2 regions of the Thermobifida halotolerans genome follow, and region 2 is predicted to be linked to the other one. Evidence: predicted binding sites of a transcription regulator. Region 2 holds the regulator's gene; the other holds the start of a gene.
The links. Region 2 encodes LexA, which represses DNA repair genes until DNA is damaged. Its sites were predicted from a motif close to TCGAACANNTGTTCGA; they were not measured.
Positions count from the first base shown of each region.

Region 1: NI17_RS02640 (SAV_6107 family HEPN domain-containing protein) is a predicted target of LexA. The motif match lies at 6,539-6,554, and genes of this name have one in related genera.

Region 1 is NZ_CP063196.1:582,354-597,405, reverse strand. Features, by position in the region: gene carB (carbamoyl-phosphate synthase large subunit) at 1-432, opposite strand, end outside; gene carA (glutamine-hydrolyzing carbamoyl-phosphate synthase small subunit) at 544-1,797, opposite strand; gene NI17_RS02660 (dihydroorotase) at 1,800-3,095, opposite strand; gene NI17_RS02655 (aspartate carbamoyltransferase catalytic subunit) at 3,092-4,033, opposite strand; gene pyrR (bifunctional pyr operon transcriptional regulator/uracil phosphoribosyltransferase PyrR) at 4,033-4,662, opposite strand; gene bldD (transcriptional regulator BldD) at 5,183-5,677, shown strand; gene NI17_RS02640 (SAV_6107 family HEPN domain-containing protein) at 5,901-6,353, opposite strand; gene NI17_RS02635 (polyprenyl synthetase family protein) at 6,981-8,051, opposite strand; gene metF (methylenetetrahydrofolate reductase [NAD(P)H]) at 8,138-9,079, shown strand; gene NI17_RS02625 (GNAT family N-acetyltransferase) at 8,991-9,605, opposite strand; gene NI17_RS02620 (YbaK/EbsC family protein) at 9,633-10,142, opposite strand; gene NI17_RS02615 (SDR family oxidoreductase) at 10,256-11,173, shown strand; gene thiE (thiamine phosphate synthase) at 11,866-12,522, opposite strand; gene NI17_RS02605 (Rv2175c family DNA-binding protein) at 12,588-12,947, opposite strand; TPP riboswitch at 13,068-13,178, shown strand; gene thiO (glycine oxidase ThiO) at 13,172-14,347, shown strand; gene thiS (sulfur carrier protein ThiS) at 14,344-14,544, shown strand; gene NI17_RS02590 (thiazole synthase) at 14,546-15,052, shown strand, end outside.
Region 2 is NZ_CP063196.1:2,978,641-2,993,692, reverse strand. Features, by position in the region: gene NI17_RS13405 (long-chain-fatty-acid--CoA ligase) at 1-1,225, opposite strand, end outside; gene NI17_RS13400 (DUF6406 domain-containing protein) at 1,326-1,748, opposite strand; gene leuS (leucine--tRNA ligase) at 2,240-4,735, shown strand; gene NI17_RS13390 (hypothetical protein) at 4,830-5,429, shown strand; gene NI17_RS13385 (hypothetical protein) at 5,659-6,312, shown strand; gene NI17_RS13380 (hypothetical protein) at 6,412-7,215, shown strand; gene lexA (transcriptional repressor LexA) at 7,593-8,363, opposite strand; gene NI17_RS13370 (LysM peptidoglycan-binding domain-containing protein) at 8,619-9,173, shown strand; gene nrdR (transcriptional regulator NrdR) at 9,396-9,857, shown strand; gene NI17_RS13360 (vitamin B12-dependent ribonucleotide reductase) at 9,982-12,798, shown strand; gene NI17_RS13355 (hypothetical protein) at 13,241-13,474, shown strand; gene NI17_RS13350 (SPFH domain-containing protein) at 13,749-15,052, shown strand, end outside.

The DNA.
Region 1 (15,052 bases), 2.4 Mb from region 2:
GGCGGACTCCCCGCCGATGCGCTCCACGATCCTCTTGAAGACGTCGCGGTCCTCGCCGGACTGGATGGCGTCGATGTTCGCGCCGATCAGTTCGACGTCGTACTTGGCGAGCACTCCGGACTCGTGCAGCGCGACGGCGGTGTTCAGCGCGGTCTGCCCGCCCAGGGTGGGCAGCAGCGCGTCGGGGCGCTCCTTGGCGATGATCTTCTCGACCATCTCGGGGGTGATCGGCTCGACGTAGGTGGCGTCGGCGAACTCGGGGTCGGTCATGATCGTGGCCGGGTTGGAGTTGACCAGGATGACCCGCAGGCCCTCGGCCTTGAGCACCCGGCAGGCCTGGGTGCCCGAGTAGTCGAACTCGCACGCCTGGCCGATGACGATCGGACCGGAGCCGATCACGAGCACAGACGAAAGATCAGTACGGCGTGGCATAGCTCTGTGTATTCCTCAGTGTCGGGTCGAGGCGTTGGTGGCGCGGACCGCCGCCGGTGGGCGTGTCGGTCTCCGCGGGGTGTGGTGCGGCGGTCGCCGTGGTCGGGCGGTTCAGACCCGTGCGGCGTCGCGCGCGTCCCGGTGGGCGGCCATGAGGTCGACGAAGGCGTCGAACAGCTCGGCGGCGTCGTGCGGTCCGGCGGCGGCCTCGGGGTGGAACTGGGCGCTGAACGCCGGACGGTCCAGCAGCCGCAGCCCCTCGACCACGTTGTCGTTGAGTCCGATGTAGCTGACCTCGGCGCGGCCGTACGGGGTGTCGAACGCACCGTCGGCGTCGGCGCGCACCGCGAAGCCGTGGTTCTGGCTGGTGATGTAGACGCGCCCGGTCCGGGTGTCGCGGACCGGCTGGTTGATGCCCCGGTGCCCGAAGGGCAGCTTGTAGGTGCCCAGTCCCAGGGCCCGGCCCAGGATCTGGTTGCCGAAGCAGATGCCGAACAGCGGCCTGCCCGCGTCCAGCACGCCGCGCATCGCCGCCACGGCGGTGTCGGCGGTGGCGGGGTCGCCGGGGCCGTTGCTGAAGAACACGCCGTCGGGGTCGAGGGCGAGGATCTCCTCGGCGGTGGTGTCGGCGGGCAGGACCCGCACCTCGCAGCCGCGTTCGGCGAGCCGCTGCGGGGTCATCGCCTTGATGCCGAGGTCGACCGCGGCGACGGTGAACCGGGTGGGCACGCCCTCGGGCGGGCGGACCGTGTACGGCTCGGCGGTGGTGACCTCGCCGGCCAGGTCGGCGCCCGCCATCCGGGGGCTGGCCAGGACCCGCTCCAGCAGCCGCTGCGGGTCGAGCTCCACGGTGCTGATCGCGGCGCGCATCGCGCCCTTGTCGCGCAGGTGGCGGGTGAGCGCCCGGGTGCCGGGCATCGCGATGCCCACGATCCCCTGGCGGCGCAGCTCCTCGTCGAGGGTGCGCTTGGCCCGCCAGTTCGACGGGATGCGGGCGGGCTCGCGGACGACGTACCCGGCCACCCAGATGCGGCCCGACTCGGGGTCGTCGTCGTTGACCCCGGTGTTGCCGATGTGCGGCGCGGTCATCGCCACGATCTGGCGGTGGTAGGAGGGATCGGTGAGAGTCTCCTGGTAGCCGGTCATGCCGGTGTTGAACACGATCTCGCCGAAGGTCTCCCCCTCGGCTCCGAAGGAGGCCCCGTGGAAGACTCGGCCGTCCTCCAGCACCAGGATCGCGGGCACCTGCACGTTCTTCTTCCCCTCTGCGGGACGGATGGGTGTGGTCTGGTCGCTGCGGCGCTCCCCGCCCGCCGCGCCGTTCGCGGGCGGCGGGGTCGCGGGCGCCTGGAAGTGGTCGCTCATGGTCACTGGATCTTCCCGTCGAGGACGGTCGGAACCCCGCGCAGGAAGGTGGCGAGCACGCGGCCCGGCAGCGTCATGCCGACGTAGGGCGAGTTGCGGCTCTTGGACGCCATCGCGGAGGGGTCGACCACCCGCGTGGCGGTCGGGTCGTAGAGCGTGATGTTGGCGGGCTCCCCGACGGCGACCGGGCGGCCCTGGTCGGTGACGCGGCCGATCCGGGCGGGAGTGGCCGACATGCGCCGCGCCACCCCGGCCCAGTCGAGGCGGCCGGTGTCGACCATCGTGTGCTGCACCACCGACAGCGCCGTCTCCAGGCCGAGCATTCCCATCGCGGCCTGGCCCCACTCGGTCTCCTTGGCCTCGCTGGGGTGCGGCGCGTGGTCGGTGGCCACGATGTCGATCGTGCCGTCGGCCAGTCCCTCGCGCAGCGCCTCGACGTCCTCGGCGGTGCGCAGCGGCGGGTTGACCTTGTAGACCGGGTCGTAGCTCTCGGCGAGTTCGTCGGTGAGCAGCAGGTGGTGCGGGGTCACCTCCGCGGTGACGTCGCAGCCGCGGCTCTTGGCCCAGCGGATGATCTGCACCGACCCCCTGGTGGAGACGTGGCAGACGTGCAGGCGCGAGCCGACGTGCTCGGCGAGCAGGCAGTCGCGGGCGATGATCGCCTCCTCGGCGACCGCGGGCCAGCCCGCCAGGCCCAGCCGGTCGGAGACGACGCCCTCGTTCATCTGGGCGCCCTCGGTCAGCCGCGGCTCCTGGGCGTGCTGGGCGACGACCCCGCCGAAGGCCTTGACGTACTCCAGGGCGCGGCGCATGAGCAGCGCGTCGGAGACGCACATGCCGTCGTCGGAGAACACGCGCACCCGGGCCGGGGAGTCCGCCATCGCGCCGAGTTCGGCCAACTGCCGGCCGCCCAGGCCGACGGTGACCGCGCCCACGGGGTGCACGTCGCAGTAGCCCGCGTCGCGGCCCAGCCGCCAGACCTGCTCGACGACTCCGGCGGTGTCGGCGACGGGGTCGGTGTTGGCCATGGCGAAGACGGCGGTGTAGCCGCCCATCGCGGCCGACCGCGAACCGGTGGCGACGGTCTCGGCGTCCTCGCGTCCGGGTTCACGCAGGTGGGTGTGGAGGTCGACCAGTCCGGGCAGGGCGATCGCCCCCGCCGCGTCGACGACCTCGGCCCCGTCTGCGGGCAGGTCCGCGCCGATCTGCTCGATGCGGCCGGAGCCCAGCAGGATGTCGGTGCGCTCGCCGCCCAGGACGCGGGTGTCGCGGATCAGGTAGCGCTTGGTGTCGGTCATCTGGTCTCCCCCTGGTTCCCCGTTGTCTGCATCGCTCCGCCCAGCAGCAGGTACAGCACGGCCATGCGCACGCTGACCCCGTTGGTGACCTGCTCCACGACGGTGGAGCGGGGCGAGTCGGCGACCTCCGCGGAGATCTCCATGCCGCGGATCATGGGGCCCGGGTGCATGACGATGGCGTGCTCGGCCATCCGCGCGAAGCGGTCGGCGTCCAGGCCGTAGCGTCGGCTGTACTCGCGCGCGGACGGGAAGAAGGACGCGTTCATCCGCTCGGCCTGCACCCGCAGCATCATCACGACGTCGCTCTTGGGCAGCACCTCGTCCAGGTCGTAGGAGACCGAGCAGGGCCAGGTGCCCACCGAGACGGGCAGCAGGGTGGGCGGGGCCACGAGGGTGACCTCGGCGCCCAGGGTGTTGAGCAGCAGCACGTTGGAGCGGGCGACGCGGCTGTGCCGGATGTCGCCGACGACGGCCACGCGCAGGTCCTCCAGCCGTCCCATGCGCTCGCGCATGGTGAAGGCGTCCAGCAGGGCCTGCGTGGGGTGCTCGTGGGTGCCGTCGCCCGCGTTGACGACCGCGCCGTCCACCCAGTCGGCGAGGCGGCGCGCGGCGCCCGAGGCGCTGTGCCGGATGACCACGCCGTCGGCGCCCATGGCCTGCAGGGTCAGCGCGGTGTCCTTGAGGCTCTCGCCCTTGGCGACGCTGGAACCCCTGGCGGAGAAGTTGATGACGTCGGCCGACATGCGCTTGGCCGCGGCCTCGAAGGAGATCCGGGTGCGCGTGGAGTCCTCGTAGAAGAGGTTGACCACGGTGCGGCCGCGCAGGGTCGGCAGTTTCTTGACGGAGCGTTCGCCGACCTGGGCGAGCTCCTTGGCGGTGTCGAGGATCAGGACGGCCTCGTCGCGGGTCAGGTCCCCGGTGGAGAGCAGGTGTCGCATCAGCGGTCGACCTCCGACGCGGTCGGGCCGGTCGCCGCGGGCTCGGCGCCGGGGCGCGGTTTGGCCGGACCGATGAGGACGGCGTCGCGTCCGTGCGGCTCCTCCTGGAGGACGGTGACGCTCTCCCGCAGCGAGGTGGGCAGGTTCTTGCCGACGTAGTCGGCTCGGATGGGAAGTTCGCGGTGGCCGCGGTCGACCAGGACCGCGAGCTGCACCGCGCGGGGGCGGCCCAGGTCGTTGAGCGCGTCCAGGGCGGCGCGGACGGTGCGGCCGGAGAAGAGCACGTCGTCGACCAGGACCACGACGCGTCCGTCGACGCCCTCGGCGGGGATCTCGGTGCGGCCCAGCGCGCGGGCGGGAGCCATCCGCAGGTCGTCGCGGTACATGGTGATGTCGAGTGCGCCCCAGGGAACACTGCGGTTTTCCACCCGCTCGATGCGCTCGGCGAGTCGCCGGGCGAGCGGGACGCCCCCGGTGCGGATGCCCAGCAGGGTGAGATCGTCTCCGCCCTTGGTGCGTTCCAGGATCTCGTGGGCGATGCGGGTCAGGGCCCGGCCGATCTCGGGACCCTCGAGGACCGCTCTTGTCTGGTCTGGTCGCTCGCCGTCGGCATGTTTTCGGGCATGCACGAGCTGACCTCCTTCCCTGCCTCACTGGACAGGTCGTTAAAGGACGTCGGACGGCTCTCACGGTACCAGCGCCGGTTTCCCCGGGTGACGTAGCATGGACGCAACAACCGAAAAGTATGAGAGTGATCACGCTCAGAGTCCTTGACTCTCCGCGAACATCCGGGCTCAGCAGGTGCGCGCACCGCGCAAAACAGCGCCACCACCAGCGGAGAAACGCTGCGAGACAGGACTTTGGAAGGGGACGGCCGATCCGTTGTGTCCCGTTTGGGGAGCGTATGAGAGTCGCCTCACTTACACACAGTTTGGCCACTGAATCGTCGCGTTTTCACCCAACGGCTTGACCTGAGAGGTTGCACCGCCCTACCGTCACTGTCCGTAACCACTGTGGGGGTGTGATTCCGCGAGTCGCCGACTGAGCCGCACACAGGTCGTTTTCGACGCGACGGGGTTCGCGCAACGAACCCGCCGCGGGTCCCGCCGCCCATCTCAGCCACTTTCACGGCCGGGGAGCACGAGAAAAATGCCATCGGAATACGCAAAAGCCCTGGGCGCCCGACTGCGCGCCATCCGCACTCAGCAGGGTCTGTCCCTACACGGCGTGGAGGAGAAGTCCCACGGACGCTGGAAGGCCGTCGTGGTCGGCTCCTACGAGCGTGGCGACCGTGCCGTGACCGTGCAGAAACTGGCCGAACTCGCCGACTTCTACGGCGTGCCGATGTCGGAGCTGCTGCCGGGCGGGGCCGCGCCCACGCCGCTGGGCCCGACGCCCAAGCTGGTCATCGACCTGGAGCGCATGCAGCAACTGCCCCAGGACAAGGCGGGACCGCTCGCCCGCTACGTGGCCACCATCCAGAGCCAGCGCGGCGACTACAACGGCCGGGTGCTGTCCATCCGCCAGGAGGACCTGCGCTCGCTGGCGGTCATCTACGACCGTTCGCCCGCCGACCTGACCGAGGAGCTCATCAACTGGGGCGTGCTCGACCCCGAGGCCCGGCGCGCGGTGGACGCCTTCTAGGGTCCGCCGGATTCCGGGGTCCGCCGGAGCCTGTCCGGTGGACCGCTCCGGGCGTGCCGACCGGACGGTGTCCGGTCCCGGACCGCCGAGGAGCAACCGACTCCTCGCCGGGGCGCCGAGCCGCTGAGGGCGCCCCTCCCCGCGAGGGGCGGGAGGCGATCAGACGACGGCGGCCGCTCCCTGACGGGAGCGGCCGCCGTCGTGTGTCCGCGGGACTTCGGACTCACCCCGCGCGGTGCGACGGGTGGCAGCCGAGCAGGGACTCCACCACGGACAGGAACACCCCGGCCTCACGCACCAGGGCGTCGGCCTCGTCCCCGGTGACGGCGTTGGTCAGTCCCGCCTCGGCCGCGGCGCGTTTCGCCGCCCCGGCCGCGAAGAACGCCGCCCACTCGGCGAGTTCGGGTGCGGCGGCGGGCAACTGCTCCCAGGCGCTGCGCGGTCGGCGGCCGCGACCCGACCGCGCCGCCGGGTCCGAGCGCTGCGCCAGGACCGCCGCCGCCGCGCGCAGGGCGGCCAGATGGGCGCTGACGTAGCGTTCGGGCGCGGAGCGCGCCTCCTTCGCGTCACGCAGATGGGACCGCGCCGCTCTCAGCGCGGGAGCCACCGACGGAGCCAGCGTTCTGCGCGGACGCCGCGTGACCTCGGAGACGGAGAAGATCGCCGGTTGGGACATGGGGCCGTCACCTCCAGGCCGATCGCCGTTGTGGCCGCGGTCGAGCGAGGGGCTTCCCCTCCCCCCGCCCGACCGCTCACGTCCCGGAGCGCCAAGGGGGCGGCCGCCCCGGAACGAGCCCGACTCGGGGGACTCCACAGCCGTCAAGGCCGAAAGGCAGTTCGAGCTGATTCCAGTGAACATCCTCGAACAGTTGTTCGTCAACCCCTTTGGCCTGGGGAAACACGAGAAGAACGGGTGAGGGGAACCCCGGCGGGAGTCCTGCGGCCTCAGCCCCGGAGGGAGAGTTCCCGGTGGCCTGGACCCGAGAGGTTGGTGAAGCCTCGGCCCCCGAGGGGGTTTTCAGATGGCCTCAGCCCCGGGGGGCCTTGTGGCACCGGCCCCGTGGGGTCAAGGCGGCCTGGAAGTCTCCCCTCGGGCTGGGGCCACAAGACCCCCCGGAGCCAGGGGCACCCCGAACCCTCCCGGAGAACCGGGGTTTCACGCCCCTTCAGGCCCAGGCCACCTGGTACTTCTCCTGAAGGTCAGGCTCCCCGGAGACTCTCCTCCCGGCTCCCCGGCCCCGGCCGCAGAACCCCTCGGGTCGAGGCACCGAAACCTTGCGGGGCTCCCCGGTCCCGGCCGGGTCTAGTGCTTGCGCGAGGTGGCGGCGACGATCAGGTCCGACAGGGCCGAACGCGCGTCGTCGGCGACCGCGTCGTCCTCCAGTGCCCGGGTCGCGTCGGCCACGTAGTCGGCGATGCGGGCCTCGCACGCCTCCAGCGCGCCGCTGTCGGTGATCACCGAACGCATCCACGCCACCTCCTCGGCCCCCAGGTCCGGGTCGCCCAGCAGCCTCCGGAAGCGTTCGGCGTCGGCCGCGCCGGCGCGGCGCAGCGTCTCGGCCACGAGCACGGTGCGCTTGCCCTCGCGCAGGTCGTCGCCCGCGGGCTTGCCGGTCTCCTCCGGGTCCCCGAAGACGCCGAGCACGTCGTCGCGCATCTGGAAGGCGACGCCGAGCGGAATGCCGTAGGCGGTGTAGACGGGGGCGAGGTCGGCGTGCCGCCCCGCCAGCGCCGCGCCCAGGCACAGCGGCTGCTCGACGGTGTACTTGGCGGACTTGAACCGCATCACCCGCAGCGCCGCCTCGACGGTGTCCGCGCCGCGGGCCTGCTCCACCAGGTCCAGGTACTGACCGGCCATGACCTCGGTGCGCATCAGGTCGAAGGGGCCGCGCCCCGCGGCCAGCGACTCGGGCGGCAGCGCGCTCGACTGGTACATGTCCTCGCACCAGGCCAGGCACAGGTCGCCCAGCAGGATCGCCGCCCCCCGCCCGAAGACCTCCGGGTCGCCGCTCCACCCCGACTGCTCGTGCAGGGCGGCCAGCCTCCGGTGCGCGGCGGGCTGGCCGCGCCTGGTGTCGCTGTTGTCTATCACGTCGTCGTGGATCAGCGCGCACGCCTGGAGCAGTTCCAGTGCCGCCGCGGCCGTGTACACGCCGGGCTCCTCGCCGCCTCCGGCGCCTCGCCACCCCCAGTAGCAGAACGTCGGACGCAGCCGCTTGCCGCCGCCGATCATGGAGTCCAGCGCGTTGAGGACCGGCTCCAGCTCCGCGCCGATCTCCAACAGCAGGGAGCGTCGACCCGCGACGAACGCCGCGAGCTCCGCGTCGATCACGGGGCGCACAAAAGCGACCGGAGACATGTGCGAGGAGGTCATGAGGGCAGGTTATCGGCTGTTCCGACACCCGTCTCCGCTCCGACACGCCACAAACCCCACCGACATGGTCGATTACAGTTGAAGCCATGCTCGGATCACCCACGCGTCCCGTGTCCCGGCCGCGCCGCATCAGCGACCTGCTCGCAACCGGCGAACCCACGTTCTCGTTCGAGTTCTTCCCCCCGAAGACCCCCGACGGGGAGCGCATGCTCTGGCGGGCGATCCGTGAACTGGAGTCGCTGCGTCCGTCCTTCGTGTCGGTGACCTACGGCGCGGGCGGCGGCACCCGCGACCGGACGGTCGAGGTGACCGAGCGCATCGCCACCGACACCACACTGCTGCCGGTGGCGCACATGACGGCCGTCAACCACTCCGTGCGCGAACTCCGGCACCTCATCGGCCGCTTCGCGGGCGCGGGGGTGTGCAACATGCTCGCGCTGCGCGGCGACCCGCCCGGCGACCCGCTGGGAGAGTGGGTCAAACACCCCGAGGGGCTGTCCTACGCCGAGGAACTGGTGCGGCTGATCAGGGAGAGCGGCGACTTCTGCGTGGGTGTGGCCGCCTTCCCCTACAAGCACCCGCGCTCCCCCGACGTCGACACCGACGTGGAGTTCTTCGTCCGCAAGTGCCGGGCCGGCGCCGACTACGCGATCACCCAGATGTTCTTCGAGCCCGACGACTACCTGCGGCTGCGGGACCGGGTGGCGGCCAGGGGGTGCGACGTGCCGATCATCCCCGAGATCATGCCGGTCACCAGGTACTCGACCATCGCCCGCTCCGAGCAACTGTCGGGGGCTCCCTTCCCCGCCCGCCTGGCCGAGGAGTTCGCGCGGGTGGCCGACGACCCCGAGGCGGTGCGCGCGCTCGGCGTCGAGCACGCCACGCGGCTGTGCGAGCGGCTGCTGGCCGAGGGGGCGCCCGGCATCCACTTCATCACGTTCAACCGGTCGACGGCCACCCGCGAGGTCTACCAGCGGCTGGTGGGCGCCCACCGACCGGGAGTCGCAGCGGCAGCGGCGCGGCCATGATGGTGAACGCCCGGTCGGGGGTTCCCGGGAAGTAGAAGTCGGTGATCAGGTCCACGAAGCCGGACGACAGGTAGAGCCCGTGGGCGGGGGTGGGGCCGGTGTGGGTCGACAGCACCGCCGTCCGCTCCGGGCGCGACGCGGTGAGCCGGTGCAGCAGGGCCCGGCCGATTCCACGGCCCTGCCACTGCGGCAGCACGTGGAGTTCGGCGACCTCGAAGGAGTCGGCGAACCAGCGGCGCACCGCCGCGGGGTCGGTGCGGGCCAGTCCCGCGGTGACCACGTCGTGCCACCACTGTCCGGGGCGGCCGGGGAACCCGTAGGCGAACCCGACCGCGTCCCCCGCCCCGATCACGGCGACCACCGAGCGGAACAGCGGGTACTCGGCGTGCTGGCGCATGATGGCCTGCCGTCCCGGAAGCTGCTCCTCCGGCGGGGCCATGGCGGCCGCATAGATCTCGATCAGTGCGGGAAGCGCGCTGACGAAGGCCGGTGCGGCGAGTTCCCACAGCTCGATTTCGGTGTCCACACGGCCACCCTAGGCGCTCCGCCCGCCTCAGAGGCGGTCCTGTCCGACATCGGCGGCTGTGCCGCCGGTCAGGCGGCACAGCTCCGCGAACGAGGTGGGAAACACCGTGTGCGGATGGCCCGCGGCCGCCCAGACCACGTCGTGGCGGTCCAGCCACTCGTCGACGAGTGTGGGGATCGGCGCGGGATGTCCCAGGGGGGCCACTCCTCCGATGGGTTGGCCGGTGTGGGCGCGCACGAACTCCGGGGTGGCCCGGACGACCTCCACCGCCCCGAGGAGGACGGCGACCTTCTTGGTGTCCACCCGATGGGCACCGCTGGTGAGGACGAGGACCGGGCGGAGGTCGGCGTCCGGGGCCTCGGGCGGGCCGTCGTGGCGCACGGCGAAGACGAGGCTGTTGGCGATCGCGCCGACCTCGCAGCCCAGTTGCGCCGCGGCGGCCGCGGCGGTGCGGGCGGAGTCGGGCAGTTCCCGGACCGTTCCGGAGGTTCCGTGGGCGGCGAGCAGGTCGGCGACCCTGCGAGCGTTGGGGTGCATGCGGCGATCCTAGACCTCCGCGCCCTCGGAGGCAGCCCCCGTGGTGACCGCCCGACGGACACCGGCGCGCCGGTAGGTGCGCACGACGGGCCGTTTGCCGAAGATAAGGAGACATGGGTGAGGATCTGACAGCGGAACGCATCATCGCGACGACCGGAGCCACCGGGGCGCTCGGCGGCAGAGTGGCCGCCCGACTGGCACGGTTGGGCCTGCCGCAGCGGCTGGTCGTCCGCGACCTCAACCGCGCGCCCGAACTGCCGAAGTCCAGCGCGGTGATGGCCGCCTACGAGGATCTTCCCGCCCTCGGGCGCGCCGTCCGCGGCGCGGACGTGCTGTTCCTGGTCGCCGCCGCCGACGCGCGCGACCGGGGGGAACTGCACCGCCGCGTGGTGGAGACGGCCGTCTCGGAGGGCGTACGCCACATCGTCTACCTGTCGTTCCTCAACGCGGCCGCGGACGCGGCGTGCGCGCTCGGCCGCGACCACCACGCCGTCGAGGCGCTCATCCGCGCCACCGGGGTGGCGCACACCTTCCTGAGGCCCAGCCTGTACCTGGACCTGCTGCCCGGTTGGATCGGTGAGGACGGCACGATCCGCGGCCCGGCCGGGGAGGGGCGGGTGGCCTGGGTGTCGCGCGACGACGTCGCCGACGTGGCCGCCGCCGTGCTGCGCGCCCCGCGGGCGCACGTGAACCGGGTCTACGACGTCACCGGACCGGAGGCCGTGTCGCTGGGGCGCACCGCCACCCGGCTGTCGACGCTGACCGGCCGGACCATCGTCTACGTCCCGCAGACCACCGAGGAGGCGGTCGGCTTCCTCCGCTCCCGGGGCGCCTCCGAGCAGGAGGTCGAGACGCGCGTCGGCGCGTGCGCGGCCATCGCCGCCGGGGAGCTGGACGCGGTCAGTACGACCGTCGCGCGACTGACCGGCCACCCGGCCCGCTCCATCGAGGGCTACCTGCGCAAGAATCCCAGCGCGCTGTCGCACGCGCCGCTGTTCGGCGGCTCCGGCAAAGCGGTGGCGGCTCCGTGACCGGACGGCTCCCCTGGCGCCAGGAGGAACCGGAGCGGACGGTCTCACGGAGCCGGAACACGAGTATGCTCCCGACGGCATCGGCCGTCAGATCACGGAACTGCAGCGTGACCTCGAATCCGGACATGAGGTCACCCTGCCCCCCAACGGGGGGCCTCCTGGCCGGGTGATCCCTCTGCGCCGCGAAAAGCCGCCGCGTACTCCAGGGGGTTGGGAGGGTAGGGCCGTCATTCATGGCGACTTCGACGAACTCGATGCGAGGACCCTGGCGGGCTTCAACGGGGAGCTGCCGTAGTGAAGCTCCTGCTGGACACACATTCTGCTCCGGTGGCTCTCCCGCAGCGAACCGCTGCCACCCGGTCTCGTAGAGCGATCGAGAACTCGCCGGAGGTGTTCGTGGGCTCCGTCAGCGCGGGGAGACCGGTGTCAAAAGATCGGTCGGCACACTCGAGGCACCGGACGGTCTCGCCCACCGGATCGGGCACCACCGCTTCAAAGAGCTCCCCGTCACCGTCGGGCACGGACCGCGCGCCGGAGCGCTCCCCCGCCACCACAGCGATCCCTTCGACCGGATGCTCGCCGCCCGGGCCCGGCACGAGGGGCTGATCCTGGCCGCCCAGGCCCCGGCGATCCACAAGTACGGCGTGCCCGCCCGCTGAGCGGTCGGACCGCTCAGCGGGCGTTTCGGCTCCTCAGCGCGTCCCGGCCTGCGTCAGGCGGCGTTTGAACTCGGCGGCCGCCGCGCGCGGGTCCTCGGCCTCGGTGATGGCGCGCACCACCACGACCCGGCGCGCTCCGGTGGCCAGCACCTGGTCGAGGTTGTCCAGGTCGATACCGCCGATGGCGAACCAGGGACGGGTCGGACCGGACGCGGTGACCTTCGCCACCTCGCCGAGACCGGCCGCGGGGCGTCCCGGCTTGGTGGGGGTGGCCCACGCCGGACCGACGCAGAAGTAGTCGACGCCCTCCTCGCGGTCGGCCGCCGCGGCCAGTTCCGCGGTGTTGGTGGAGCGGCCGATCAGCGGGCGGTCGCCGAGGATCGCGCGGGCGTGGTGCACCGGAAGGTCGCGCTGGCCCAGGTGCAGCACGTCGGCGTGGACCGCGTGGGCGATGTCGGCGCGGTCGTTGACCGCCACCAGCGCCCCGTGGCGCTCGCACGCCTCGCGCACGGTCTCCAACGCGGTGATCTCCTTGCGCACGTCCAGGTTCCTGTCGCGCAGTTGCACGATGTCCACGCCCCCGGCCAGCACCTCCTCGAGGAACTCGGCGAGGTCGCCCCGCTCGGTGCGGGCGTCGGTGCACAGGTACAGCCGGGCTGCGGCGAGCCGTTCCCGCAGGGTCTGGTCCACGTCTTCCCTCCGTCGCTCCTGGCGCCGGGACCACCGTGCCGCGGAGGGTTCCCGGCGCCGACCATCTACAGCAGCAGCGCCTGGGCGCGGCGGCGCACCTCGGTGCCGCGGTTGGACCGGATGGCCTCGATGGGGGTGCCCGGGAGGCTGTCGTCAGCGGTGAACATCCAGCGCAGCGCCTCCTCCTCGGTGAGGCCGCTGTCGGCCAGGAGGGTGAGCGTCCCCTGCAGGCCCTTGGGGGTGGTGCCGTCGACGACGAACGCGGCGGGCACCGAGACCTCCCCCGCCCGGGTGGCGCCCAGCAGCTTGTGTTCGCGGATCATCTGCTTGACGCGGTTGGGGCTGACGTTGAGCGCCGCGGCCGCCTGCCTGAGCGTGAGCCACTCACCCACGAGAGCATCGGTGTCACGATCGATCTGGGTCACGGCTCCAATCTCCCACACCCCGCGCCCGGACGCCTCCCCTCACCGCCCGTGATCGCTTTGGGCGTACTCATCGGGTCTTTTCCCCGCCTGTGCGTGGGCGACCTAGAATGCGGACGGAAGCGAAATCCCCGCGGGAGCCGGGTGGAACCCGGCTGAGAGGGAGGCTGCCAGCCTCCGACCGCAGAACCTGATCCGGGTCATACCGGCGAAGGGAGTGGAGCGTTGTGGACACGCGCTCATCCCCGGACGTACTGGTCGTCGGGGGCGGGCTGATCGGTCTGGTCACCGCCTGGCGGGCGTCCCGCCTGGGCATGCGGGTGACCGTGGTCTGCGCCGAGGAGCCGGGCGCCGCGTCGGGGGTGGCCGCGGGCATGCTGACCCCCGCGACCGAGGCGGTCTTCGGCGAGGAGTCGCTGATGCGCTTCGGGCTGTGCTCCCGGGACCGCTACCCCGGCTTCGTCGCCGAGCTCGCCGAGGACACCGACGTCGACCCGGGCTACCGCACCGAAGGCACCCTCCAGGTGGCCTTCGACCCCGACGACCTGGCCACGCTCACCGAACTGGGCGAGGTGCGCGACCGGCTCGGCGTCAGGACCGAGCGTCTCACCTCGCGTGAGTGCCGCCGTCTCGAACCGATGCTGGCCCCCTCGGTGCGCGGCGGCATCCTGGCGCCTGACGACCACTCGGTGGACCCGCGCCGCCTGGCCGCGGCGCTGCGCTCGGCCGCCGCGGCGCGCGGCGCGGTGTTCGTGACCGACCGGGTCACGCGGGTGGTGGTCGACGGCGGCACCGTGCGCGGCGTGGCCCTGGGCGGCGGCGCCACCGTCGACGCGGGCCAGGTGGTGCTCGCCGCGGGCGTGTGGACCTCCCGGATCGCCGGACTGCCCGCCGGTGTGGTGCCCCCGCTACGGCCGGTCAAGGGGCAACTGCTGCGGCTGCGCACCCCGGCCGGGGCGGAGCCGGTCGTGGCCCGCACGGTGCGCGGCCTGGTCAGGGGCTCTCCCGTCTACCTGGTGCCGCGCGCCGACGGTGAGATCGTCCTGGGCGCCACCCAGGAGGAGATGGGCTTCGACACCCGGCTGACCGTCGGCGGGGTCTGGGAGATCCTGCGCGACGCCCGCGAACTGGTTCCCGGGGTCACCGAACTGGAGATCGCCGAGACCTGCGTGGGGCTGCGCCCCGGCCCGCCCGACAACGAGCCGCTGCTGGGGCCCACCCGGGTGCGGGGACTTCACCTGGCCGTCGGGCACTTCCGGCACGGGGTGCTGTTCACCCCGGCCACCGGGGACGCCATGGCCGAGGCCCTGGCCACGGGGCGGCTGCCCGGGTACGCCGACCATCTCGCGGCGGATCGCATCCCGTCCGCCACCTCACCATCGGAAGGGGTCGAACGACCGTGAACGCGATCATCAACGGCGAGGAGCGCCGACTCGATCCGGACACCACCGTGGCCGACGTGGTGCGCTCACTGACCAGCGCGGAGTCCGGGGTGGCGGTCGCGCTCAACGACGACGTGGTGCCCAGGACCGCCTGGGCGCAGACCGTGGTGTCCCCCGGCGACCGGGTCGACGTGCTCACCGCGGTCCAGGGAGGCTGACATGACCGACACCGTGGCCGAGACACCCCGCTCCGGCGTCGCCGAGGATCCCCTGGTGATCGCCGGGCAGAAGTTCGGTTCCCGGCTCATCATGGGCACCGGTGGCGCGCCGTCGCTGCGGGTGCTGGCCGACGCGCTGCGCGCCTCCGGCACCGAGCTGACCACCGTGGCGATGCGCCGGGTCGACCCGAGCGCCCAGGGATCGGTCTGGGACGTGCTGCGGGAGAACGGCATCCGGCCGCTGCCCAACACGGCGGGCTGCTTCACCGCGGTCGACGCCCTGCGTACCGCCCGGCTGGGCCGCGAGGCGCTGCGGACCGACTGGGTCAAGCTGGAGGTGGTCGCCGACGAGCGCACCCTGCTACCCGACCCGGTGGAGCTGCTGGACGCCGCCGAGCGGCTGGTGGACGACGGATTCACCGTGCTCGCCTACACCAACGACGATCCCGTGCTGGCCCGCCGGCTGGAGCAGGCGGGCTGCGCCGCGGTGATGCCGCTGGGCGCGCCG
Region 2 (15,052 bases):
CCTCGTCGCGCCGCGCGATGTCGCCGGTGCGGAACCAGCCGTCGCGGATCACCTGGGCGTTGACCTCGGGACGGTTGTGGTAGCCCTTCATCACGCAGTGGCCGCGCACCGCGATCTCCCCGGGGCCCTCGCCCCCGACGGTGGTGAAGTTCTCGTCGACGAGCTTCATCTCCACGCCCCAGACCGGCAGGCCGATCGACCCCGGCTTGGCCTTGCGCTTGGGGTTGTTGAAGGACACCACCGGGGAGGTCTCGGACAGGCCGTAGCCCTCCAGGATCCCGATGCCGAACCTCTCCTTGACCTGCCGGGCGACCTCGGAGGGCAGGGACGCGCCGCCGGAGACGGCGGTGTGCAGCTTCGCCGCGATCGCCGGGATGTCGTGCTCGTTCCTGGTGTTGAGCAGCCCCCAGTACATGGTGGGCACCCCGGCGAAGACCGTCACGCCCTCCTGTTCCATCAGGGAGAGCGCCTCGTCGCCGTCGAAGCGGGGCATCAGCACCATCGTGGCGTTCCGGTACAGGGCGGCGTTCATCATCGTGGTCTGCCCGAAGATGTGGAACAGCGGCAGCACCGTCAGGAACACGTCGTGGTCGTCGGGCGAGTGGTCGAACAGGTCGCTGGAGACGACCGCGTTGAGCAGCAGGTTGTTGTGCGTGAGCTGGGCGCCCTTGGGGCGGCCGGTGGTTCCGCTGGTGTAGATGATCACCGCGGTGTCGTCGGCCTCGGTGCGTACCGACTCGAACTCGCCGGGTTGGCCGTTGAGGGCGGCCCAGAAGGTCTCGGCGCCCTCGATCGCGGATTCGGTGGCCCCCGCCGTCGCGGGCAGGTCGATGTAGACCTCGCACTCGGCGACCTCGTGGAACGCCTTCCACGCGCGCTCGCCCAGCGGCAGCTCCGGGGTGCCGGTGAAGGCGAACAGCGCCTTGGCCCCGGAGTCGCGCAGGTGGTACTCGATCTCCCGCGGGGTCAGCAGGACGTTCAGCGGAACGACGACGGCGCCCGCCTTGAGCGCGCCGAAGTAGACGAACGGGAAGTAGGGGACGTTGGGGCAGGCGACCGCGACCCTGTCCCCGGGACGGACGCCGCGGGACACCAGCAGGTTGGCCACCTGGTTGGCGATCATGTCCACCACGGCGTAGTTCAGGCGCATGTCACCGAAGACGATCGCGTCGCGTTCGGGCCGGTTACGCGCGCCGTCCTCAAGCAGAACCGACAGGTTGAGCATCCTGCCTCCTCCGAGAAAGTGTCGTCCACCACTGTTGTACTGAACAGTAACTTATGCGTCGGAGGCAGGACCAGAAACACTCTTCCCAGCCCGGGAGCGGTTACTCCTCCCGGGTCAGGGTCACCGAACCGGGCACCGAGTCACCGAAGCCCATCTCGGAGACCCGCCAGGAGTCTCCGTCCAGTTCGACGACGTCACCGTGGGCCAGGACCTTCTCCTCGCTCTCCCCGCCCTCCGGCGTCACGGCGAGGACCACGCTCGGCTCCTCCTCGTTGTGCCCGGTGACCTCCAGGACGGTGGAGGAGCCGTCCTCGCCGGTCAGGGTGTAGGGGGTTCCCTCGACCAACTGGATGCGGTCGTCGTAGTCGCCCAGCACGGGGGCGTGGCTCTGCTCCGCGGCGGTCTCGGCGCCGGACTCCTCGTTCTCGGCCGAACAGGCGGCCAGTGCCGTGCCCGCGACGACGACCGTCACGGTGACGAGAAGCGTCCGGAGCGCGGTGCGGAAGCGGTGGGACAGGGTCATTTCGCTTGGTCTCTCCACAGGGACGGGACGGCCGCGCACCGGTGCGAAGCCACCGGTGCGCGCCTTCGGACTGCGCGCCGAGCCTCCGCGGACCGCTGCGCCCGTCGAAGTGCTCCCGGCACCGACACCGTCCGAGGGGATCACTTCCGTGACGGTCGACAACGGCGCGTCCACGAGGCCGGAGCGTTTCCGCTGGATGGGTCCCACGGTAGTCGGTTTCCGCGCGGCCGCGCGGGTCAAGTGCCGGATCCGGACGTCGCGGACGCCCCGCTACGTGGGACGGCCCCGCCTGCCGGGGCGCCTCGCCCCTCCCGTCGGGAAACGGGTGGCGCCGCGGGCCCGTCGTCGCGCGCTAACCTTGGGAGACAGACATCCGGACCGGCGGGCCCGAAAGTGCGTCCACATCTCGGGGGCGGCCGGTCCACCGACAGCAGGTCGCCAGATCGGAACCTGCTTCCCAGGGCGATGACCGGTAGAGGAACCACCCAACGATGACAGCGGTTAGCGGAGAGCAGACGACAAGCGACTCCTACGACGCCCGGGCACTGCAGGAGAAGTGGCAGGCCCGGTGGGCGAAGGAGAACCCCTTCACGGCCAGCGAGGACCCGGCCGACACCCGTCCGCGGCGCTATGTGCTCGACATGTTCCCCTACCCGTCGGGTGACCTCCACATGGGGCACGCCGAGGCGTTCGCGATCGGAGACGTCATCGCGCGCTACCACTTCGCGCGCGGCGAGAACGTCCTGCACCCGATCGGCTGGGACTCCTTCGGACTGCCCGCCGAGAACGCCGCCATCAAACGCGACTCCCACCCCGCCGAGTGGACCTACGCCAACATCGACACCCAGGCCGAGTCCTTCCGGCGCTACGGCATCTCCCTGGACTGGTCCCGCAGGCTGCACACCAGCGACCCCGAGTACTACCGGTGGAACCAGTGGTTCTTCGTCCGGTTCTTCGAGCGCGGCCTGGCCTACCGCAAGGACGGCCTGGTCAACTGGTGCCCCCAGGACCAGACCGTGCTGGCCAACGAACAGGTCGTGCAGGGCAGGTGCGAGCGCTGCGGCACCGAGGTCGAGCGCCGCGCGCTCAACCAGTGGTACTTCAAGATCACCGACTACGCCCAGCGGCTGCTGGACGACATGAAGCAGCTCGAGGGCGGCTGGCCGGAGCGCGTGCTGACCATGCAGCGCAACTGGATCGGCCGTTCCGAGGGCGCCGACGTCGACTTCGCGATCGAGGGTCGCGACGAGCCGGTCACCGTCTTCACCACCCGCCCCGACACCCTGTACGGAGCGACCTTCTTCGTGGTGGCCGCCGACGCGCCGCTGGCGGAGGAGCTGTGCGCGCCCGAGCGGCGTGAGGCGTTCGAGGCCTACCGCGCCCAGGTCAGCAAGCTGAGCGACATCGAGCGCCAGTCCACCGAGCGCGAGAAGACCGGCGTCTTCCTGGGGCGCCACGCGGTCAACCCGGTCAACGGCGAACGCATCCCGGTGTGGGCCGCCGACTACGTGCTGGCCGACTACGGGCACGGCGCGATCATGGCGGTACCCGCGCACGACCAGCGCGACCTGGACTTCGCCCGCGCCTTCGACCTGCCGGTGCGGGTCGTGGTCGACACCGGCGAGCCCGACCCCGCCGAGACCGGCGTCGCCACCCCGGGCGAGGGCGTCCTCGTCAACTCCGGCCCGCTCGACGGCCTGAGCAAGAGCGAGGCCATCCCGCGCATCATCGAGGTCCTCGCCGAACGCGGCACCGGCAAGGCCGCCGTCAACTACCGACTGCGCGACTGGCTGCTGTCCCGGCAGCGCTTCTGGGGCACCCCGATCCCGATCATCCACTGCCCCGACTGCGGTGAGGTTCCGGTTCCCGACGAGGACCTGCCGGTGCGGCTGCCCGACAACATGCGCGGCGCCGACCTGGCCCCCAAGGGGATCTCCCCGCTGGCCGCGGCCACCGACTGGGTCAACGTGTCCTGCCCCCGCTGCGGCGGCCCCGCCAAGCGGGACACCGACACCATGGACACCTTCGTCGACTCCTCCTGGTACTACCTGCGCTACTGCTCGCCCAACCTGGACACCGCCCCCTTCGACGTCGAGAGGGTCGAGAAGTGGGGGCCGATCGACCAGTACGTCGGCGGTGTCGAACACGCGATCCTGCACCTGCTGTACAGCCGGTTCTTCACCAAGGTGCTCCACGACATGGGCATGCTCTCCTTCACGGAGCCCTTCGTCCGGCTGCTCAACCAGGGCCAGGTCATCAACCAGGGCAAGGCGATGTCCAAGTCGCTGGGCAACGGGGTGGACCTGGGCAGGGAGATCGACCGGTACGGTGTCGACGCGGTCCGGCTGACCGTGGTCTTCGCCGGTCCGCCCGAGGAGGACATCGACTGGGCCGACGTCTCCCCGGGAGCGTCGCTGAAGTTCCTCAACCGCGCCTATCGGGTGATGGCCCAGGCCGGGGCGGCCTCCGAACCGGGTACCGACCCGGCCGCCGGCGACCTGGAACTGCGCCGGACGACCCACCAGACCCTGGCGAAGGTCACCGACGCGATCGAGGCCCAGCGGTTCAACGTCGCCATCGCCCGCATCATGGAACTGGTCACCGCCACCCGTCGGGCGATCGACTCCGGACCCGGCGCCGGGGACCCGGCGGTGCGTGAGGCGGCCGAGGTCATCGCGATCACCCTGGGCCTGTTCGCGCCCTACGTCGCCGAGGAGGGCTGGGAACTGCTCGGCCACTCCGGTTCGGTGACCGTGGGCACCTGGCGCACGCCCGACCCCGCGCTGCTGGTGCAGGAGAGCGTCACCTGCGTGGTCCAGGTGGCCAGCAAGGTCCGCGACAAGCTGCAGGTGTCGCCCGACATCTCCGCCGAGGAACTGGAGCGGCTGGCCCTGGCCTCGGAGAAGGTCCAGAACTTCACCGCGGGGCGTGAGATCCGCAAGGTCGTCGTGCGCGAACCCAAACTGGTCAACATCGTGGTCGCCTAGTCGGCGACCGCGGCGTCGGCGGGGCCGCGGCGGCGGCCCCGTACACGTATCGTCAGGACCCCACGCGACACGGCAGAAGAGGAACTGGGCGTACATGGGCGAGACGAGGCGGCGGGCACTGCTGCGCGGGACAGCCGCGCTGGGCGGAGTCGCCGTGGTGAGCACCGCGGCCGTCGTCGGCGGCCTGCTGTGGGACGCGCGCGGCCCCGCCGTCGAAGCCGCGTCCACCGACGCGCACCCGGTTCCCCCCGCCTGCGCGTCGGTACCGGCCGAAGCGGTCGGGACGGCGGTGCCGGGTGCGGTGCTGGAGTCCGACACGGCCGGGCCGCTGCCCCTGTCCGCCACGCGGTCGTGTGTCTGGTCCTCGGTGGATGTGCCCGATGCCGAACCGCGGACGCTCACCGTCTCCTTCCGCGCCCACTTCGGCGACGCCGACGGCCGGGTGAGCGGAGCGGAGCGGGCCCGGGCGGAGGTGGAGGCCCTGGGACCGGGCGGCGAGGGCCGAGGAGTACTTCCCGTCGCCTCCCTGGGGGAGGACGCCCTGACACGCCCGGCGGCATCCGTCGGCGACGCGGTCGAGGTGGTCTTCCGGGACGGCAACCTCACGGTCCGGGTCTGCTACGGCGGCGTGCCCGCGGACGAGGCCCGCGCCGGAGCGGTCGCGGTCGCCGAGGAGTTGGCCGCGACCCTCTGACCCGGCTCCCGGCTCCCGGCTCCGGAAGGCTGCCGGTGGCGGACGAGCCTTTGCGGTTGGTGCGAACTTTGCGGCGGCGAGCGGCTTCTTATCTGTTGGACCGTGTCAGTCCGGTGGCCGGTCCGCCTGTCCGGACAAGGTGTCCGAACCGGCTAGTACCGTTGGCTCGATGCCGTTGGCTCGATGCCGTCGGTGACCGCGCCGACAGGTGACAGACGAAGGGAACCCCATGGTCCAGCCGCCCTACGGCGGGTTCGCAGCCCCCCAGGACGCACCGCCCAGGAGCGGACGCGGTTGCGCCGTGGCCGTTCTGGTCAGCGCGGTGCTCGTCCTGCTGCTTCTGGGAGGCGGCGGGATCGGATTCCTCCTCTGGCTGCGGGGCCCCGGGGGCGAGTACTCGGCCGCTCCCGAGTGTGCTCTGGTCGAGGACAGCGGGGTCCTCGACGGACTCGTCAAGGGATACCAGGTCGATCTCGACGCCCCGATCGACACCGGAGGAGCCGACTGGTGGGACGGCAACCAGTGCCGGTGGACCACCACGCAGGAGTCCGCCGGACTCCCCTCCAGTGTGAGTGTGGCGTTCGTCCGCAGCGGCAACCGTCCGGGCTTCAGCGGGGAGACCTCGGCCCAGGCGGACCTGGGGCGCGAACCCGAGGGGAACTCGGTGCGCACCGTCGAGGACCTGGGAGACGAGGCCGTCCAGTGGTACGACACCACGACGCTGCACGGGTGCGTGGCGGTGCGGCTGTCCAACCTCATGGTCTCCACCTGCTACGAGGCCAGCACCGACTTCGCCGCGAGCCGGGAGGTCGCCGAGAACGAGGCCGTGGAGGGAGCCCTGACCGTGGCGCGCGAGATCGTGGCCTCCCTCGAACAGGACTGAGTCCGCCCCTGCGCGGCCGACGCCCCGCGAGGACACCGGACCGCCCCGCACCGTCAACCACGCGGATCATCCGCCGATTCATCCAGCGAGGACAACCCAATGACCCAACAGCCTCCCCCCGGTGGCCCGCAGCCCCCGTACGGTCAGCCGTACGGTTCTCCGCAACCCCCCTACGGTCAGCAGCAGTTCACCCCCCAGTACGGGGCGGGAGGCTATCCGCCCCCGCCGAGGAAGACCAACGGCTGCCTGATCGCCGGCGTCATCGGGGGCGCCGCCGCGGTCCTGGCGGTGGCGGGGCTCATCGTGGTGTTCGCCCTCCGGGGAGGCGACGAGCAGAACAGCGACGGGCAGTCCCCCGTGGCCGGACAGACCCGGGAACCCGAGGACGAGGGGAGCCGGGAGCCGGAGGAGTCGGCCACACCGGCCCCGCAGGGAGACTTCACCACCCTCCCGGAGTGCGCCGTCGCCGAGCACGACGAACTGGACCGCCTCGTCCCCGGACACAGCCTGAAGGTCGAGGACGTCGACACCGAGGGCGACGACTGGTGGGAGGGCTACCACTGCACCTGGACCAACGCCAACTCCTCCGGTGACGGCAACTACTACCTCCTCACGATCGTGGTCAACGACCCGCTTCGGTACGACACCGACCGGGATCTGGAACTGTACTCCGGCGACTACTCCACGGAGACGGTCACCGGGCTCGGGGACGGCGCCGTGTCCTGGTACGACACCGAGAACGAGGTCGGATGTGTGGCCACCTACCTGGAGAACCTCTCCCTCGCCTCCTGCTACGACGAGATGAGCGGAGGGAGGCCGCTGCCCGAGACCAAGGCGATCGAGGAGGCCGAGAACCTGGCCCGCGCCACCCTGGACGTGATCGCGCAGGGCGACTACCGGTAGTCCTCCTCCGGTCCGGGGCCGCGTTCCGGACCGGAGTTGGGACACCGCTGCGGGGAGCCGCACCCGAGGGAAGTCGGCGGCGGAGCGGGCCGACGCGCGAGGCGACCGATCCGGCCGCGTCTCCTCCCGCGCAGTGAGAGCAATCCCGCACCACGGGCTCGGGACCCGTGGTGCGGGATTGCTCTTTGTCGGACTGTCCGCGGCGGCGGGGCGCTGCGCGCGCCGGTCACTGTTCCGCCGACCGGTGGCGGCCCGCCCCGGACTCCCGGAAGGCCTCGCCGTGCTCCTGGCTTCCCGGCGGCGACGCCACGAGACGGGGGTTCAGGCCGCCGTTTCCGGTGCGGATCACGGGACCGTACCGAACCGAAGCGAAGTCGTTATACCTTGCGGAGCACGGTGACGACCTTGCCCAGGATGGTCGCGGAATCGCCGTTGATCGGCTCGTAGGCGCTGTTACGGGGCAGCAGCCAGACGTGTTCTCCGTCACGCTTGAAGACCTTGACCGTGGCCTCGTCGCCCAGCAGCGCGGCCACGATGTCACCGTTGTTGGCGTCGGGCTGCTGCCGGACAACCACCAGGTCACCATCGGTGATGGCGGCGTCGACCATCGAGTCGCCCACGACGGTGAGCATGAACAGCGCTCCCTCGCCGACAAGCTGGCGGGGCAGGTTGAGGACGTCCTCGACGTACTCCTCGGCCAGGATCGGACCACCTGCTGCGATGCGCCCCAGAAGCGGGATGTCGACCGTGCCGGGGGAGTCCGCGCCCGGCACGTCGCCGAGTTCGTTCTGGGAACGCACGGGGGATTGGCCCGGAATGCGAATTTCCACGGCCCTTGGGCGATTCTGGTCGCGGTGGAGGTAGCCCTTGCGTTGCAACACCTTCAACTGGTGCGCGACACTTGAGGGGCTGGACAGTCCCACCGCGTCACCGATCTCCCGGATGGACGGCGGGTATCCGCGCTCACGCACGTAGCGGTGGATGACGTTCAGGACACTTCGCTGGCGGTCGGTGAGTGTCGGAGCGGCGTCCGCCTCCTTTGCGGAGGTCTGAGCGGAATCGGGCTCCGTGCGGACTGGGCGGAGTGCGGAGACGGAAGACTTCTCCTCCGCGCGAGGTTTCTGCGCTCCGTGGTTCTCCTCCGGCACGTCCGGCCTCCTCGGCGGTCGGTGTCCTCGGTCGTGGACTGTCGGCTGGCTGTGACATCGGTGCTCGTTCCGAGTGTCGAGTGCGGCGGTGTGACATGACCGACACCGGCGCTCTACCGGAGCGAAACACACTCCACGTTAGTCCCTGCACAAAGCAATATCAAACAAACGTTCGAGATGGTGCTGAAAAATTTCCCGGAATGCGGTAGTAATCGAACGCCAGTTCTAGCGGACGGAGGCCCGAAGGGGAAGACCATGTCCGAATCCGCTCTGCCGCCCACCTCCACGCCACCCGCAGTCGGCCGTTCCTCCCGCCGCTCCACGGGAGGCGCTGCGCGCACCCGTGCCGGTTCCGGGGCGAACCTCTACGACTGGTCCCGCGAGATCCCCGAATGGGACGCCCCCGCGTCGGCGCCCCGGGCGCTGGACGACCTTCCCGAACTGGGCTCCCCCGGCCGCGACAGGGCCGCCCGTCCCGCCCCCGGCGGCCCGCCCCGGCTGACCAGACGCGGCAGGGTGGTCCTGTTCTCCCTCCTCGGAGCGGCCGCCGTGGCGGGGGTCGGCCTCCTCTCCCTGATCGCCGTGACCCTGGGCGCCTCCAGCGCCGACGCCTCCACCGAGAACTTCTTCCACCTGCCCGAGCAGCCCCCCACCGTCGTCGTCGACGAGGGGGACACGCTCTGGGAGATCGCCGAGCGGGCGCGGCCCTCGGAGGACCCGCGCAAGACCGTGGACGAGATCGTCGAGATCAACGGACTCTCCGGACCGGTGCTCGAACCCGGCCAGGAACTCGTACTTCCCTCCCCCTGAGCGTTCCCGCAGCTCACCGCGGAGCAGCCCGGCGGAACCACCACCACGACCCGCCGGAGGCCCGTCCGCTCCCTGTCTGCGACACGCCGAGCGGCCCCCGCCCGAGTTGCGTGCGGGATCGCCGAAGCCGTAGGTTAACCACCACTACATCTGGTGCCTGTGTGGGTGAGAGCATCCACAATTTGTGTTTTTCCGGTGATGACCTGGGAAGGATGAGCGACGGTGCGCTGCCCCTTCTGCCAGAACCAGGACACCCGGGTGATCGACAGCCGCGCCGCCGAGGAAGGCGCGGCGATCCGGCGCCGTCGCTCCTGCCCGGCCTGCGAGAAGCGGTTCACCACCCAGGAGACCGTGCTGCTCATGGTCGCCAAGCGGTCGGGAGTCACCGAACCGTTCTCCCGCGGCAAGATCATCGCCGGAGTCCGACGCGCCTGCCAGGGGCGCCCCGTCAGCGAGGACGCCCTCGCGGTTCTCGGGCAGCGCGTCGAGGAGGCCATCCGCGGCCGCGGAGCCGCCGAAGTCCCCTCCCACGAGATCGGACTGGCCATCCTGGGGCCGCTGCGTGAACTCGACGAGGTCGCCTACCTGCGCTTCGCGAGCGTCTACCGCAGCTTCGAGTCCCTGGAGGACTTCGAACACGAGATCGCGGAGTTGCGCGCCGAGCGCACCACCTCGCAGGGATGACCCACCGACGCCGTCACGGCGTCCCACCGGCCCAGAACCACAGAGCGGCGCCGCCGCGGCCAACGGCGGACCGGACGGCGACCGCCATTCGGGTACACCTTTCACAGAGGGGGAACAGAGCGAGATGACCGAGACGGTGAGCGGCTCTGCCACGCGCAAAGGCAGGAAACCACGCAGGGGACTGAAGATCCGGCGCGTCTTCACCACGCCCGGAGTCCACCCCTACGACACCGTCGAGTGGGAACGCCGCGACGTCGTCATGACGAACTGGCGCGACGGCTCGGTCAACTTCCAGCAGAACGGGGTCGAGTTCCCCAAGAGCTGGTCGATGAACGCCACCCAGATCGTGGCCAGCAAGTACTTCCGCGGCGCGCTGGGCACCCCGCAGCGCGAGTGGAGCCTCAAGCAGCTCGTCGACCGCGTCGTCAACACCTACACCGCGACCGGCCGCGAGCACGGCTACTTCGCCACCGACGAGGACGCCGAGATCTTCGACCACGAGCTCAAGCACGCCCTCGTCCACCAGATGTTCAGCTTCAACTCCCCGGTCTGGTTCAACGTCGGCACCTCGTCGAAGGCCCAGGTCTCCGCCTGCTTCATCCTCTCCGTGGACGACACCATGGAGTCGATCCTCGACTGGTACAAGGAAGAGGGGATCATCTTCAAGGGCGGCTCCGGCGCGGGCGTGAACCTCTCCCACATCCGCTCCAGCAAGGAGCTGCTCTCCTCCGGCGGAACCGCCTCCGGTCCGGTCTCCTTCATGCGCGGCGCCGACGCCTCCGCCGGAACGATCAAGTCCGGCGGCGCCACCCGGCGCGCGGCCAAGATGGTCGTCCTCGACGTCGACCACCCCGACATCGAGGAGTTCATCGAGTGCAAGGCGCGTGAGGAGCGCAAGATCCGCGCCCTGCGCGACGCCGGGTTCGACGTGGACCTGGGCGGCGCCGACATCGTCAGCGTCCAGTACCAGAACGCCAACAACTCCGTGCGGGTCTCCGACTCCTTCATGCGCGCGGTCGAGAGCGACTCCGACTTCGGCCTGGTCGCCCGCACCACCGGAGAGACCGTCGCCACGGTCAGGGCCAAGGAGCTGTTCCACAAGATGGCCAGGGCCGCCTGGGAGTGCGCCGACCCGGGCGTCCAGTACGACGACACCATCAACGACTGGCACACCACCCCCGAAAGCGGCCGCATCAGCGCCAGCAACCCCTGCTCCGAGTACGTCCACCTGGACAACTCCTCCTGCAACCTGGCCTCCATCAACCTGATGAAGTTCCTCGACGAGGACGGCTCCTTCCGGGTCGAGGACTTCGAGCGGCTCACCGAGCTGGTCATCACGGCGATGGACATCTCCATCACCTTCGCCGACTTCCCCACCGAGAAGATCGGCGAGACCACCCGCGCCTTCCGCCAGCTCGGCATCGGCTACACCAACCTGGGCGCGCTGCTCATGGCCACCGGGCACGCCTACGACTCCGACGGCGGACGCGCGGTGGCCGCCGCCATCACCTCCCTCATGACCGGCGTCGCCTACCGGCGCAGCGCCGAACTGGCCGGGGTGGTGGGCCCCTACGACGGCTACGCCAAGAACGCCGAGGCCCACAAGCGCGTCATGCGCAAGCACGCCGCGGCCAACGACGACCTGCGCACCGTCGGCGAGATGGAGCAGCCGATCCACACCGCCGCCACCCGCGCCTGGCAGGAGTGCCTCCGCACCGGCGAGCAGAACGGCTGGCGCAACGCCCAGGCGAGCCTGCTCGCCCCGACGGGCACCATCTCCTTCATGCTCGACTGCGACACCACCGGCATCGAACCGGACTTCTCCCTGGTGAAGCTCAAGAAGCTGGTGGGCGGCGGGTCCATGCAGATCGTCAACCAGGGCATCCCCCGGGCGCTGCGCACCCTCGGCTACCACGAGGAGCAGATCGAGGCCATCGTCGGCTACGTGGCCGAGCACGGACACGTGGTCGACGCCCCCGGCCTCAGGCCCGAACACTACGAGGTCTTCGACTGCGCCACGGGCAGGCGCTACATCCGGCCCATGGGGCACGTGGACATGATGGCGGCGGTCCAGCCGTTCCTGTCGGGCGCGGTGTCCAAGACCGTCAACGTCCCCGAGGAGGCCACGGTCGAGGACTTCGAGCGCCTCTACTTCGAGGGCTGGAAGAAGGGCCTCAAGGCGCTGGCGGTCTACCGGGACAACTGCAAGGTCGGCCAGCCGCTGTCCACCGCCGGGAAGAAGGACGAGGCCGAGGAGAAGACCGAGCAGGCGCCCAGGACCGTCGAGGTCAGGCGTCCGGTGCGGCGCAGGCTGCCCAAGCGGCGCCCGAGCCAGACGGTGTCCTTCACCGTCGGCGGCGCCGAGGGCTACATCACCGCGGGCTCCTACCCCGACGACGGCCTGGGCGAGGTGTTCCTCAAGCTCGGCAAGCAGGGGTCCACCCTGGCCGGGATCATGGACGCCTTCTCCATCGCGATCTCCATCGCCCTGCAGCACGGGGTGCCGCTGGAGACCTACGTGGAGAAGTTCACCAACATGCGCTTCGAGCCGGCCGGGATGACCGACGACCCCGACATCCGGATGGCCCAGTCGGTGGTGGACTACATCTTCCGCCGCCTGGCCCTGGACTACCTGCCCTACGAGGAGCGCGCGGCGCTGGGCGTGCTCTCCGCCGAGGAGCGCGCCGCCCAGGCCGCCGGTGAGGACCCCGCCCAGGTCGCGGCGGAGGTGGTCACCTACGCCCAGTCCGCTCCGGTGACCGAGGCCGAGGCCCGGGCCGCCCGGAGGGAGCCCGAGTCCCAAGGCGCGGCGGGGGCGGCCGAGGCCGGGCGGGGCTTCAGCACCGACGCCCCGCTCTGTGTGAGCTGCGGAACCAAGATGCGGCCGTCGGGCAGTTGCTACGTCTGCGAGGGCTGCGGCTCCACCAGCGGCTGCAGCTAGGCCCGGAGCGCCCCGCGCGCTCCGGACCCCACGGGGGCGACCACGGGTCGCCCCCGTTCCCGTTGTCGACGGAGAGCGTCTGCGGCGCTATCTCGCGGCTGCGACTCCGACTCGTGCCCAGGTGGTTTACGCCGAGGACCGGCAGGACCGTCTGCTGGACGCCCCGAACCATCGCGGCAACTGGGGCTGGTGCGGTTGATCAGCCTCAGCGACGACGGGCGACTGCGCGGCTGGCTGGTGGGAGACCCCCGGTGACCCGTCCTCGGCCCACGCGTGAGGACCGTGCCCGCTTCTGTCGCACGCAAGGACGGCAGCGGGTGCGTGATGCCCGTGGGCGGACGGGCACTCATCATGGCACTTGTGAACTGAACCTGGCAGATGGACGGGTTCTGAGAACTCGGATCTGCCACCCGGTGGACCGCACCGACTACGGCAGAAGCATATGGTTCACGTTCTCCGCGATCAGTTGCAGGTGGACGAACCGGTGTTCTGGGCCTGCGTCCGAGGCGGCGTTGTTCCTGACCGGGGCCAGCCGGTACCCCGGTCCCAGACGCTGCCCGTCGAGCTCGTCCACCTGCTGGTCACCAAGGTCGGACCCGGCGAGGCCGAGAGCGCGGAAATGGGCGGGGAAGAGGCGGTCGCCAGGCTCCAGAGGTACTGGATCGAAGGAGAGTGAAGCCAGCGGTCGCATCGCGGAGGACAGAGTCCTCGGTGGCGTGACCTCACGGAGGAACAGAGCGGGTGGACGACCGAGGTGCGGTCGTCCACCCGCTTCGTCAGGTCGGGGCCGAGGCGGGGCCTCCGATACCGGACGGCCGTTTCCACGCGACCCGAAGGTCCGCAACCGTGTGGAAAGATGCCAGAACCACCGGCAGGGACGACGGAACCGAGGGGGAGCGGACCGCGTCCGAATGCACAACCCTCAGTGAGAGCGAAAGGAGTCCTCGCCTATGTCCTTTGCGCAGACCGTGCGCGGGGCCGCGAGCGCGATAGCCCAGGGAGGTGATCCGCGCCAGGCGGTCGGTGACGCCGTCGGACAGGCGGCGGACCAGTTCGGGCTCGACCCGGGCGACTTCCTGGCAGCACGCGACCAGGGGGCCTCCGTGGGAACCCTGATCGAACAGCAGAGCACCTCGCTGGCCAACGCGGGTGAGGCCCTCAACCGGAGCAGGTTCGAATCCGGTCCTGAGGGGCCGGTCCACGTCATCTGTCCGATGGTGATCCCGCGCGGACGAACCGCCCGCGCGATGATCCCCGTGATCCTCCTCGTCCTGCTCGGCCTGGTGGGAACGGCGGTCACCTGGGCGCTGCCCGGCGCCACCATGATCTTCTTCGGGCCGCACTACTGGCTGCTGGTCCTCGCCATCGGCGTGTTCGGGTGGTGGCGCCAGGGCATGGTCATGGTGCCCGACGGCTGCCACGCGCTGATCAGCAAGTTCGGCAAACTGGAGCAGATCGTCGGCCCCGGCCGGATCACCCTGCTCAACCCCTGGAAGCGGGTCTCCTACATCGTCAACACGACACGGGAGTACCCCTTCAACGCCCCGATCCGCGAGGCCCCCACCAAGAGCGGCGTCAAGGCGTCGGTCGACCTGTTCCTCCAGTTCCGCATCGAGGACCCCACGGAGTTCGTCTTCACCCTCGGCGCGGTGCAGGGCTTCCAGGACAAGCTCAACAACGCCATCAGCGAGACCACCCGCAGCCTCATCTACGACCAGCAGGCCTCGGAGATCTACGACCTGGTCGGCGAGAACACCGCCCGCCTGCTGGACCAGCTCAACCAGCAGTTCCTCCCCGCGGTGCGGCTGACCAACGCCAACATCACCCACGCGGAGCCGTCCAGCCAGGAGTACCGCATGGACCTGGCCGCCCCCGAGATGGTGCGGGTGGCCAAGGAGGCCTACACCTACGAGTACCAGCTCCAGTTGCGCAAGGAGCAGAACGAGGGCGACCTCAACAAGGAACTCGCCACCCTCAACGAGACCCTCTCCGCGATCCAGGCCGACATCGCCCAGTACCAGGCACAGATGGACACCGCGCTGGAGCGCGAGACCAACCGCGCCCGGGCCCAGGCCCGTCAGCGGTTCGTCGAGGCCGAGAGCACCGCGCAGGCCAACGCCGCGCTGCTGGAGGCCCAGGCCCTGGACATCCGGGCGGTCAGTGCGGCCGAGGCCCCCGAGATCCTCAACTACCGCTTCCAGCAGGACCTGCTGGACAAGCTGGAGGCGGTGGCCGACAGCCTGCCGCAGTTGGT